Regions from separate parts of the Peribacillus suis genome, predicted to be linked through region 2. Evidence: riboswitches for the same ligand, from Rfam matches in the RefSeq annotation. Region 2 holds a riboswitch; the other holds the start of a gene.
What was found. A riboswitch is a leader RNA that binds a small molecule or an ion and turns the genes downstream of it on or off. The one in region 2 is predicted to bind thiamine pyrophosphate.
Positions count from the first base shown of each region.

Region 1: linked by a shared signal. The riboswitch ahead of thiT (energy-coupled thiamine transporter ThiT) and the one ahead of tenA (thiaminase II) in region 2 are both predicted to bind thiamine pyrophosphate.

Region 1 is NZ_CM182019.1:929,399-935,627, reverse strand. Features, by position in the region: gene AC503W_RS04590 (hypothetical protein) at 27-332, shown strand; gene AC503W_RS04585 (transglycosylase domain-containing protein) at 500-2,476, opposite strand; gene AC503W_RS04580 (universal stress protein) at 2,767-3,291, shown strand; gene thiT (energy-coupled thiamine transporter ThiT) at 3,344-3,925, opposite strand; TPP riboswitch at 4,024-4,126, opposite strand; gene AC503W_RS04570 (cation diffusion facilitator family transporter) at 4,377-5,264, shown strand; gene AC503W_RS04565 (histidine kinase N-terminal domain-containing protein) at 5,488-6,229, shown strand, end outside.
Region 2 is NZ_CM182019.1:1,196,818-1,203,046, forward strand. Features, by position in the region: gene thiD (bifunctional hydroxymethylpyrimidine kinase/phosphomethylpyrimidine kinase) at 1-564, opposite strand, end outside; gene thiW (energy coupling factor transporter S component ThiW) at 533-1,066, opposite strand; gene tenA (thiaminase II) at 1,067-1,756, opposite strand; TPP riboswitch at 1,862-1,954, opposite strand; TPP riboswitch at 2,023-2,128, opposite strand; SAM riboswitch class I at 2,433-2,536, shown strand; gene AC503W_RS05940 (Fur-regulated basic protein FbpA) at 2,635-2,898, shown strand; gene AC503W_RS05945 (aspartyl-phosphate phosphatase Spo0E family protein) at 3,126-3,302, shown strand; gene AC503W_RS05950 (GNAT family N-acetyltransferase) at 3,355-3,861, opposite strand; gene AC503W_RS05955 (DUF459 domain-containing protein) at 4,022-4,720, shown strand; gene AC503W_RS05960 (IS1182 family transposase) at 4,675-6,229, opposite strand, start outside.

The DNA of each region.
Region 1 (6,229 bases), 270 kb from region 2:
TATAAAAATTAAAGGAGTAAACAACCATGAACAAAGTAATTTCTGCTGATATTAAAACAAATACACGATTATCCATGCGTCAAATCATGAACTTATACCAAGTGACAAAAGAATTCAAAGGAAACATCTACTTTATCTGCAATCATAAAATGGTCGATGCCACAAAACTTTCAACATTTGTATCATTCGTTCTCATTCTACAAGAGTGTGTGGATATGAAAGTGATCCTAGAAGGACAAAATGTACATGCAATGCTGGAAAAGGTTCAGGCCATTTGTAAAGAAAATGATGAAAAAATAGGATTTCACTCCAACCAAACCGTTGGGATTTAATATACGAAAAAAAAATTACATATAAATGAGGTGTATAGATATGAGAACCATTTTAATGATTATCGGGGCTATCGTCGTTATCGGTTTAGTTGTAAATTTCATCTTTTAATGAGGGAAAAAAAGCTGTCAATAATGACAGCTTTTTTTCATTTACTGGGAATATATCATCACCAAGGAAAATCCCATGTTTTCCACTTACCAAGCCCCTCCTTGATTTCATTCCCCTTATCAATCCAATATTGCTTCCTTTCCTCTTCTTCTTCCTTTTCCTGCTGTTCTGCTATCAATGGTCCGATGTCTTCTGCATGAAATGATTCAGCCGTTTCGTTCTGTAAGGCCTGAGCCATGATTTTTTGAAAGATGAGTGTACTTCCCTGGCTGCTGTTAGTGGTTAAATAATGTTCTTTATCCGTTTTATCGTAGCCAGCCCATACAGCTCCTACTAAAGAAGGGGTGTATCCCACGAACCATTGATCCTTCACACCTGATATGCCTTCGATCGGGACCTGTGTGGATCCTGTCTTTCCTGCGATTTCATAGCCAGAGACCGCGGCATTTTTAGCCGTTCCATAGTTAACTGTCCCAAGAAGCATCGCATTCATCTTATCGACGACATCCTTCGAAGCCACCTTTGTCTTCTTTTCCTTCCAGGCTGCTATTTCTTTCCCATCCGTGTCTTCTATTTTTATAATGGCATGCGCTTCGTTTCGCTTTCCTTCATTTGCAAACGCCGCATAAGCTCCTGCCATTTGGAGTGGGGACACCCCTTTATCCATCCCGCCTAAGGCTATCGATAGATTTCGGTCATTTTTTTTGTCATAAGGAATCCCAAACCGTTTGAGCGCATCCAGCCCCTTGTCGATTCCAATTTCATTCAGGAGCCAAACGGTTGGTACATTCAAGGAATTCATCACGGCTTCATACATTGGGACCTCCCCTTTATAAGTGCCGCTCAAATTCGATGGTTCATAATTCCCGAACTCCATCTTCTCGTCTTTTAAAGAGTCGGTCATTTCATATCCTTCTTCAATTGCCGGTGTATAAACAGCGAGCGGTTTAATCGACGAACCAGGAGATCTTTTCAGTTGCGTCGCCCGATTATATCCCATGAATTGATGCTCGCCCCTCCCCCCAACAAGTGCCTTAATGCCGCCTGTTTTAGGATGAAGAAGGACCGTCCCACTTTGCACCAATATGTCATTGCTTGTCCCAGAAGGGAAATTGGCATCCTGACTATAGACTGATTCGGCAGCCTGCTGCATCGGTTGATCTAATGTGGTATATATTTTATAGCCCCTAGTGAGTAATTGCTGGAGCTCCAATCCATACATGGTGGAGGCTTCAGATAGGACATGGTCTATATAATAAGGATACTTCCCTTTTAAAGGATCTGTATCTTCACCTAACTGTAGTGATACTTCATCCTTTTTGGCAGAAGCCGCTTCCTCTTCGGTCAAATATCCGTGTTCGGTCATTCTAGACAGTACCAAATCCCGTCGTTTAACCGCCCCTTCTGGATTTTTGTACGGATCAAGCTTGGAAGGCAAGTTAATGACCCCAGCAAGCAAAGCCCCTTCGGCGACGGTTAACTCAGAAACATCTTTTGAAAAATATATGTTCGCTGCCTTTTTGAGTCCCCATGCTCCATGTCCAAAATAAACTTGATTCACATACATTTCCAAAATTTCATCCTTTGTATACGTACGTTCCAATTCTTGAGCGATGAAAAACTCTTCTATCTTTCTTTTCAAGGTCCGATCTGATTCAAGCATGGTGATTTTTACAAGTTGTTGGGTAAGTGTGCTCCCACCTTCAACAACGCTTTTCGCCTTGACATTTTTCACCATCGCACGCATGATCGCTTGATAATCTATGCCATGATGTTCATAAAAACGGTGATCCTCAATGGATACGACCGCTTGAATGAGATGTTCCGGGATCTCCTCTATCGCGACGCCTTCCGATTTATTAGCCGTGACGGTACTGGCTAAGTTCCCATCCTCGTCATAAATCTTGGTCGGTTGCTGAAGTTGATCCTGGAGATTGCTTATATCCACAGTTTGTTTAAAATATATGAACAAACCGGCTCCCACTACGACAATGATTGATATAATTATAAGACCTATTTTCAATAACGCTCTCATTTGTACCCCCATTTTCCCAGATGCGACATGCTCCATTAAAAATATTTTGCCCTTTTTATGAAAGAAAACTCTTGCAATGGCTAAAAGGGAAAACAAATTCCACAACATTTTTCCCCTTATCCTTTTCCATACAAAGTGCCTACAATATTTCTCCCTTTCATGCCTAGTCTTTTCTTTTTCCATACCCTTTACCCACATTTATAAATCAATATACACCTGAAAAAGGCATGAAACCAATAAAAACGGGTATATAACCTATAATGACAAATTATGGGGAGAGATGATCTTAGATGAAACAATTAAAACGTATCGTCGCCGCTTATGATGGAAATGAAGAGAGCAACCGCGCAGTGGAATATGGAGCTTCATTAAAAAAGGCCTTTCCGGAAGCTGAATTGACCATTGTTCAAGTTCTGAATCCAAAAGGTGAAAGCCGCATCATCGAGAGTGCATCCGCTCCTGGGTTCGTACCGGCAGCAGGATTTTATGTCGACCCTTCACAAACGCATCCCGTAACAGAAGTAGAACAACAAAGTCAAATGCACATGAACGATACTCCCACCGTTCATGAAAACAATGTGAGGATGGCTGAAAGCAATATGATGAGGTTGCTCAGTGAATGCCAGGTTAATGGAAATATCGAGATTTTAGAGGGAAATGCCACGGATAGCATATGTGACTATGCAAAGCGGGCGAACGCCGATTTAATCATCGTCGGCAACAGTGCAAAAAGCGGCCTGGAAAAGTTCTTCCTCGGAAGCACCAGCAGTTCCATAGCCAAGCAGGCACCATGCTCGGTATTTATTGCAAAATAATGGAGAAAAGGGCCGGCTCATAATCGAGCCGGCCCTTTTAAAAGGTCTGTCTTTAGATGGCTTTCTTCAACAAGACATTCGAAGCAGCCGAATAGAGCACCATTACCACGATTGCTGATAAAATAAAACTAAACAGCATATATGTCCCATTGTAAATCAAGGAATAGAGGACGACTGGTTGCCCGTCTGGCGCATATTCCCCAAAGAAAACGATACCTGCTGTAAAATGGCAAAGAAACCTCAGGAAGCTCCCCACAAACATGCCACAAACCGCATATATATCCCCTCTTAACCGTTTTCCCCCTTTACGGTTATTCACAAATTTATTCATGAACAACCCGGATAATCCCACGGCGGTAAAAGCAAGGAAATATTCGATAAATCCTTGAAGCGGCGTTGCCAGAAATGCCAAACCAGTGGCAATCTGTAAAAGCCCCAATAGTAAACCGGTGGCCATTCCGCCCTTGATTCCCCAACGATAGGCCATTAAGAATATCGGTACCATGGCAATGGAAATCGATCCCCCCTGTGGCCATATCCTTGCAAAGACAAAACCGGATACTATATCCAGCAGTAATGCCAATGCAGAAAAAATCGCGACCTCTGTCATGAATAATGTTTTATGTTTCATCATCTCTCACCCTTCTCCACGTGCAAAAGTGCCCATGAGTCCCGTGTCGCTTTTTCGGCATGCAAAAAAGCAACACCAGGGCGGTAATGGATGCCCAGTATTGCTATCCAAAACCACATCCCTACGCTAGTACTAACTAACAGGTTCATAGGGTCTGAACTCAACCGTTCACTCTCAGCCATCTTGGCTCCCCTTGTGGAAGTATTTAATTTTTGTTCCTCGGTTAGAATATACTACTAGTTTCTCTAATTGACAAGTAAATAACACTATTATATCCACGAGCGTTTTTCCCTATTACTGGTTATATTTTTTCATCCAGCCAACTTCTTTACATGGCCTCAATACACATGCCATATGCCAAGTTAGATGGATAAAGACGACAATTTTTCTATAGACTCACTAGGGTTCAATTTGATATCTTTATAAAGGTTATTTTGCACGAGGGGGAAAAGACATGGATAAACATTCAATTTCTGCTGAAAAGGGCGCCTATATCAGTATAGCCGCATACATATTCTTGTCGGCCCTCAAATTAACGTTTGGTTACTTTGGAGACTCGAAAGGACTTTGGGCAGATGGTTTAAACAACACGACCGATATCATTGCCTCTGTCGCTGTATTAATAGGCTTAAAAATATCAAGGCGACCACCTGATAATAATCATTCATACGGTCATCTGAGAGCTGAAACCGTAGCTTCTCTGGTTGCCGCCTTCATTATGATCACCGTCGGATTACAGGTCATATACAGCGCCATCGAATCATTCTTTTCGCAGGACGCGACAGTTGTACCAAATATGTTCACAGCTTATGTCGCTTTATTCTCCGCCATCTTCATGTACGGGGTTTATCGTTACAACTTGGCTTTAAGCAAAAAAATAAACAGCGCCTCCATCCATGCTGTCGCACAGGACAACCGTTCTGATGCTCTTGTCAGTATCGGTGCTTTCGTAGGTATTATCGGTACCACAATCGGCATAGACTGGTTGGATGCGGTTGCGGCTTTAGTGGTAGGTCTGATGATCTGCAAAACGGCTTGGGATATTTTCCACGACGCTTCACTTTCCTTGACCGACGGTTTCGATGAACAGCATCTCCAACAAATAGGTCAAACCATCCTGTTGACGGATGGGGTGAAAGACATGAGTGAAATTAAAGCTCGGATGCATGGGAATGAAATTCTGGTTGAAACAACCGTGCATGTCAATCCGCTCTTGACCGTCATCCAAAGTCATGACATTACAGTGAAAGTTGAAGAAAACTTATTAAAGGAACATGACATCAAACATGTCATTGTCCATATCGAACCCTATACATTTCAAAAAAAAGGTACCCGTCAATAATGAACGGTGCCTTTTTTATATGTGTAAACCCCCTATTAATACAATGTTTACCTAATATAAACAAAGCCTTTCCCCTTTTACCAATCATTTACCGCATGAATGAGTATTTAAAGAACGCTTTCAATCTGTTATTATTAAAACCATATATTACATTTTGGAATTATATTCTAATTCATTCATAATTAAGTAAGATAAATTCATTTTCCTACACATGGAGGGCAAAATGGTATTGAATCGAGAAATGACTCTTCACTTCCTATCTTCTCATAAAACTACTATCCTTACCGAATGGAAAGAGCGATTAAAGCATTTATCAGATGGCTATATAGAATATTTTGAAGAAGAAATAGAAAAAATTCTAAATTCACTGATGAAACAACTGAAAAATACAGATACTAACATAGATGATATGCTGAAGGATTTAGGGGAAAAGATTTCAGCCGGCCGGGTTAAACAGCATTTGAATATGGATATGTTCTTTTCCATAACCTCTACCGGAAGATCGATCATCATTGATCAATTTCTCGCTTACGAAGCCATCAAAGGAGAACTATCTGCGGTTATCCACCAAATAAATGCGTACTTCGATAAACTCATTTATTTCGCTTTATCCAGTTATACCGATTTAAAGACGAAGCAGATTGCGGAGCAATATCAGCTGATCAATCCAAATCATAAAGACCGTTTGACCCTTTTAGGCCAGATGACATCAAGTTTTGTCCATGAGTTCCGGAATCCCCTTACTTCCATCATGGGTTTCATTCAATTATTACAAGCCGAACAGCCAGAGATTAAGTATCTGGACATCATTTCAAAGGAATTGGATCAGCTTAATTATCGGATTACACAATTTCTTAACCTTTCCAAGAGGGAAACGGATACTACACAAAATGAAATATTTCCAATCGCCCCCCTGGTAGATGAAGTGATTGAATTCCTATACCCTAGCATCTTGGAAGTAAATG
Region 2 (6,229 bases):
GCCATCATAAAAGAGGTCATTTGGATTTCCTGCTGCATGTCCTCCTTTCAGTAAAACAGCCTTCGGACCCAGTTCCAGAATAGCGGTACATGCCTTATAAAAGTCCTGCTTCGTCCGGATCGGGAATCCGGTAAGGACCTCTGCTTCAGGTATATTGGGCGTGACAAGTGTAGCAAGTGGAAGTAAATCAGTTTTTACCGACGAAACGGCCCTCTCATCTAACAGATGGTGTCCACTTTTGGAAATCATGACAGGATCAAGGACGACGATAGCCGGTTTAAATAATTTTAGCGAATGGGCGACGGTTTCGACCGTCTCCTTTGATCCAAGCATCCCTATTTTTACTGCGTCGACACGAATGTCTTCAAATACGGCCGCAATTTGATCGGTGATCACAGGGAGATCGATGGGCTGTATAGATCGAACTTCCAAGGTATTCTGTGCCGTAACGGCTGTGATAACAGACATGCCATAAACCCGATGGGCCGAAAATGTTTTTAAATCAGCTTGGATGCCGGCTCCGCCCCCAGAGTCAGATCCGGCGATCGTTAGTGCCCTTTTCATAAAAAAACCCCTTCATATAATGATTTTTTAAGAGAACTTTCAATAAAAGAAAGCCTATAATTGCGCCCGTTAAAGAACTAAGAAGAAAAGCTGGCAGAAAACCAAAAAGTGCCGCTTTTTTTCCCAATAATAAAAGCGCGATCGGATAACAGGCGATGGATCCGAGAATGCCTGTCCCCACTATTTCTCCCAAGCAGGCGTGTCCCATCCTTTTTGTTTTTTGGTAGAGGAAGGCCGCCAGCAGGGCACCAATCATGCTGCCCGGAAATGCAAAAATGGAACCTGTACCTGTCATGTTCCTGATAAGGGATACTAAAAAGGCCTGGGTCACAGCAAAAAGCGGCCCCAACATAACGGCTGTCATGACGTTGGTTACATGTTGAATAGGAAACACCTTCGCAAAACCAACAGGGATGTAAACGAATGAGCTAGTCAGGGTAGTGATGGCCGTGAACAAGCTAGTCAACGTCATTTTCCGTAATAAGTTACCCGTGTCTAGCATTTAAAGCGGCCAATCCTGTTCGTTGTGAACCATGTCCCAAAATAAATATTCATATCGGGAGGTCATTAAAAAGTGTTTCTCTAATCTTTTCAATTCCTTTTCAGGCATATCTTCCGTCAGTTCGTCTAACAGCTTGGCCAACCATTTGTGCGCATCTGCGAATTCGGGGGATGCATACGATTGAATCCAAGCGATATAGCGATTTGTTTCTAGTGCTGGACCATTTTGTTCTTTTAATAACGAGCCAATTTCATAGTAATCCCAGGCACAAGGAAGTAAGCAGGCAATAAGGTCGGCTAAAGTTCCATGATGGGCAGCATTGAGCATATAACCTGTATAGGCAAGGGTAATCGGAGTTGGTTCGGTATTTTCCAATTCCTCAGAACTAATTCCGAACTCCTTGCAGTAGCTCCTATGCAAATCCATTTCTACCTGTAGAGTCTCATTTAAAATACTCGCAAATTTGGTCATGATCTCAAGGTTAGTGGCCTTGATGGTCCCTAAGGCAAAAAGCTTGGCATAATCCATAAGATAGATATAGTCCTGCTTTAAGTAATAGGCGAATTTCTTTTCTGATAGTGTCCCGTCTCCAATTGCTTGAACGAAAGGATGAGTATGATTCTTTTTCCAAATTTCTTTTGAACGTTCGTGAAGTCTAGCACTGAAAGTTTTCATTTGGGTTTTCGCCATGATTTTTCCCCCTTATAATTCATTCACATACAAAGGAGGGGAGTGTCCAAAAATGAAGAACAGCCGCTTTCATATAGAAAGCGGCTGTTCTAGGAATGTACGAATCCCTTTTTCAACCTGCTTTCCTCCGCTGGTATGACCAGATCAGGTACAAAGGGTTTGATTCTCAGCCTATTAATGGCTCCCCTAGCAGCTTATTATTCAATTAAACGAAAACCCCGTTCCTGAAAACGGAACGGGGCAGATGGATGAAGTCAAATATACGACGACGATATCATCCACTTTCCTCCGCCGGCATCACCCGGATCAGGTTCAAAGGGTCCGGAACATCATTCCATCTCAGTCTTATAGAAGACTCCCCTAGTGGTATTTCGTATGTGATTATTGTCATCATATCAGATAAAAAGGAAAATGCAACCTTTGAATCCAATAGAATTTTATGAGTATCTTGTGGCGTGAAAGGGGTAGTAGGATAAAATCCCCATTGGCAAATGGAGCATACCTAACCCACGGTCAATTGGAGGAAAATATAGTTATTAGCAAAATAGGGATATGGTCTTACCTTGTGCTAAAAGGGCACACGGAAAAATAATATAAAAATTAAAAATTATTTGAATGCAATTGACTTATCCTTGCAAGTGGGATAAAATCATGTCAAAATCATTTATATTCTGTATTCTTATCCAGAGAGGTGGAGGGACTTGGCCCTATGAAACCTCGGCAACAGACCCATCGGGGAACTGTGCTTCTTCCAACAAGCAATCGCTTGGAAGATAAGAAGAGACGAACGGACCTCTGTCGACCTCTTCTTGGATTAGAAGGGGTTTTTATTTTTGTCAAATAGGGTTTAAGGATCCCGTACAACAGGTATATATATTTTGGCTTTAGCAAAGCCTATAAGATTAGGGGCATTATATGTGGAAAATATGAATAAAAGGAAAGGGGCCATTCATATGGCAGAGTTTTTCGAGAAAAAAGAACAGAGGAGAGCATTGTTGATAGAAGAACTATTATCAAATGGTGTATACAAAACCTCTGATGAAAAGCATCTCTATGATGCTCCATTAAAAGCTCTTGAAGATGAATATAAGATTGTTATAGATAAATCAGGTAATGAGTCACCTCCAGAGTGCATGACTTAGTTAACCTATAGTGAACAATCAAAGAGAAAAAGCATTTGCTGTGTAAAGGCAAATGCTTTTTCCCTTTTAAATCGACATAAAAAGTACAAAAGATAAAAGATTAATAGGTATTTTGTCACATTCATCTAGTAAAATAACATATTTAAATCACGTGAAATGGTTGATTTAACCTAGTGTTTTGGTTATGATGAAAATGTAAAATAATTGAAAAATAGGAAGTGGTTATATTGCAGCCTCCTCACATAACAGCAGTTGAAAAAATTGAAGAAAAACGAAAAGAAATGATCATGTTAGCAAAAAATTATGGTTTGACAAGCAGGGTGACCATTCAAGCAAGTCAAGAGTTGGATTCTTTATTGAATGCGGTCACACATATAAAATTCCTGGGAGTTTGTAGCGAATAATCAGTACATCCCAGACCATTCAAATCCAGGCAATCGCCTTTTGCAATGGAAGTCATGTAGTGACACGTTTACCAAGAATGACCAAATCGCGTTCCACTCCATCGAGTTCTGCTATTTTCGGTAAATGAGCCCATTTTTCAAAACCGAATTTTGAAAAAAGCTTAATACTTGGTACATTGTGTGCGAAAATAAATCCAAGAAGTGTCTTAATCCCTATCTTCGGACTCACCTCTATAGCCTTTTGGATTGAAAGTTGTCCAATTCCTTTCCCACGGAACTCCTCATCTATATAGATGCTAATTTCAGCGGTAAAATCATATGCGGGTCTACCATAAAAAGATTGAAAACTCATCCATCCAGCTGTTTTTCCATCATGTATGATCATATATAATGGCCGTTTGAGAATATGATGTTCTTCAAACCATTTGAGCCGTGATTCTACTGTAACTGGTTCTGTATCCGCAGTGACCATCCTCGAAGGTACTGTAGAATTGTAAATTTCGATAATTTTAGGCAAATCCTCAAATACTGCTTCCCTGAATTCTGTAAACTCCTTCATCATTAAGCTCCAATCCATTTATTATGGCATTCCAATCACCAGTACAGGTGCGTCATGCAATTTAATTTTTATTAAGTTATTCAAATGTTAGGCTTGTCCTCTTTTTGGGTATTTAAAAATAAAATACTTCCTAGTGAATACAAAAGGAGAAGCAAAACAAATGAAGAAAATCGTTGGCTTATTTTTTATTGTACTTGTTATTTGTTTAGTTGCCTATGCGTTTCAGGCAGTAGATGCGAAAAACGATCAAAGAGTCATGGCATTTGGAGATTCTTTGACTTACGGAAAGGGCGATAAAGAAGGGGAAGGATATATTGATGACTTGAAACATAAAACGAATGATTCCGATTCAGAAAAAGTCCAATTCTGGAATTATGGTATTAAAGGTCAGGAAACGGACGGTGTCATTAAACAGCTCGAAGATCTTGAGATTAACACAAAATTGGATAAGGCTGACACATTTATCGTCTATATCGGAATCAATGATTTAATTAACAGTAATGGTGGAAACTTAAAAAAAATCAATGATCAAAAGATAAATGATGAAAAGAAAGAGTATGTACAACATTTAGATAAAATTCTTTCTGAGCTTCTAAAGAAAAATAATAAAGCTGATATCTTGGTGATAGGGTTATATAACCCCAATAAAGACGACTTGAAATTAGAAAACCATATTAGTGATTATAATCATTCGATTCAAAAGATGGTGGACAAGGATAGTAGACTAAAGTATATCCCTACAAACGATTTATTCGAAAACAAAGATAAAAAAGCATACTTCAGTGATGAAATTCATCCAAATGAAGAAGGCTATCAGCTTATAACCAATCGAATCTTAGATAAATATGATTTTAAATAAGAACGATAAAAGGGGCTGTCTAATAAGTCCCTAAAATAAAACAGGTGGAGAAAAACGAGTTGTTTTTCTCCACCTGTTTTTCTATTTCTATAATAATTTACTGAAAGTAGCTGACGTAACCCAGCTATCTTCAGTAAATTATGTGCCATGGCTACGATGCCAAACTCCGTTTGGACTTTCGCTAAGCCCCGAAGCGAAAAGCGACGGAACGACCTATTGCCCTTGATATGACCAAAAACACTCTCTACCTCGATTTTTCGTCGAGCGTAAAGTTGTGCATTCGATTCAGACCAAAGGTTCAATTTTGCTTTCGCTTTTAATTCTTCATAAACTGGATTAACATGCACTTGGCGATTTCCTGTCGCCTTTGTACATTGAGATTTTAATGGGCAATCCGTACAATCCTCACATTCATAAATTTTAAAGTCACGTGTGAATCCATTTTTATCCGTACGGGTCGAGTAACGCTTAAATAAAACCTTACGGTTATTTGGACAGGTGTATTCATCCTTTTGTTCATCATATGCCCAGTTACTCGCATGACGAATATCTTTTTTATAGCTCCGTTTTTGTTCCGTTAAAAAAGTATTGTAAGGAATCAAAGCTTCAAATTCTTTTTCCAAAGAGTAGAGATAGTTTTCTTCACTGCCATAGCCGGCATCTGCGATGACGTTTTTCGGGAATGGTAGCGATGTATTCTTCAGTGCCTCTAAATGCGGCTTGAAACAACGCGTATCAGTTGGGCGTTGATGTATCGTATAAAAAAGAATGAATTGATTTTCCGTTGCCATTTGAATATTATAACCAGGTTTTAGTTGTCCGTTATTCATATGATCATCTTTCATTCGCATAAATGTCGCATCCGTATCGGTTTTAGAATAACTATTTCGATCGCCAAATAGAGCATTTTGTTGTTTATATTTAACTAATCGTGGACCTAAGTCCTCGCGCACTAATTTCAATAGTTTCTTAACCGGACTGAGTTCCCGTCGTTTTTCTTTTCGTACCTGGACATCTTCTTCAAGTTGGATACCGTTCGTTTCTTTTTCAACTTTTTCCACTAATGCTTTTTCTATTTGAGTTAGTTTTTCCTCTATCGTTAATGAGGAGGTTTCATCTTGAGTAGACAGTTCAAGACCCTCTTCATTTGCAATGGTCTGAATCTGTTGGTACGTTTCTTCGATTTTTTCTTGCAGCTTCGCCTCAAATTTGGTCGTCGCCTTTTTCCACACAAATGAATACTTGTTTGCGCTTGCTTCAATCTTTGTTCCGTCTAGAAAATAGTTCTCCATTGTGACGTGCTTTTCTTCTATTAGTTGATGGATCATTTCTTCAAATAGCTTCGGAAGGAGCTTATCCATTTGTTGTGTGCGAAATCGATTAATCGTTCGATAATCCGGTTTTTGCAAGGCAGCCAGCCACATTGTTGGGATATTTTCTTTAACCAGTTTGGCGATTTCACGACAGGAATAGACTTTTTGAGAATAGGCATACAAAATGACTTTCGTC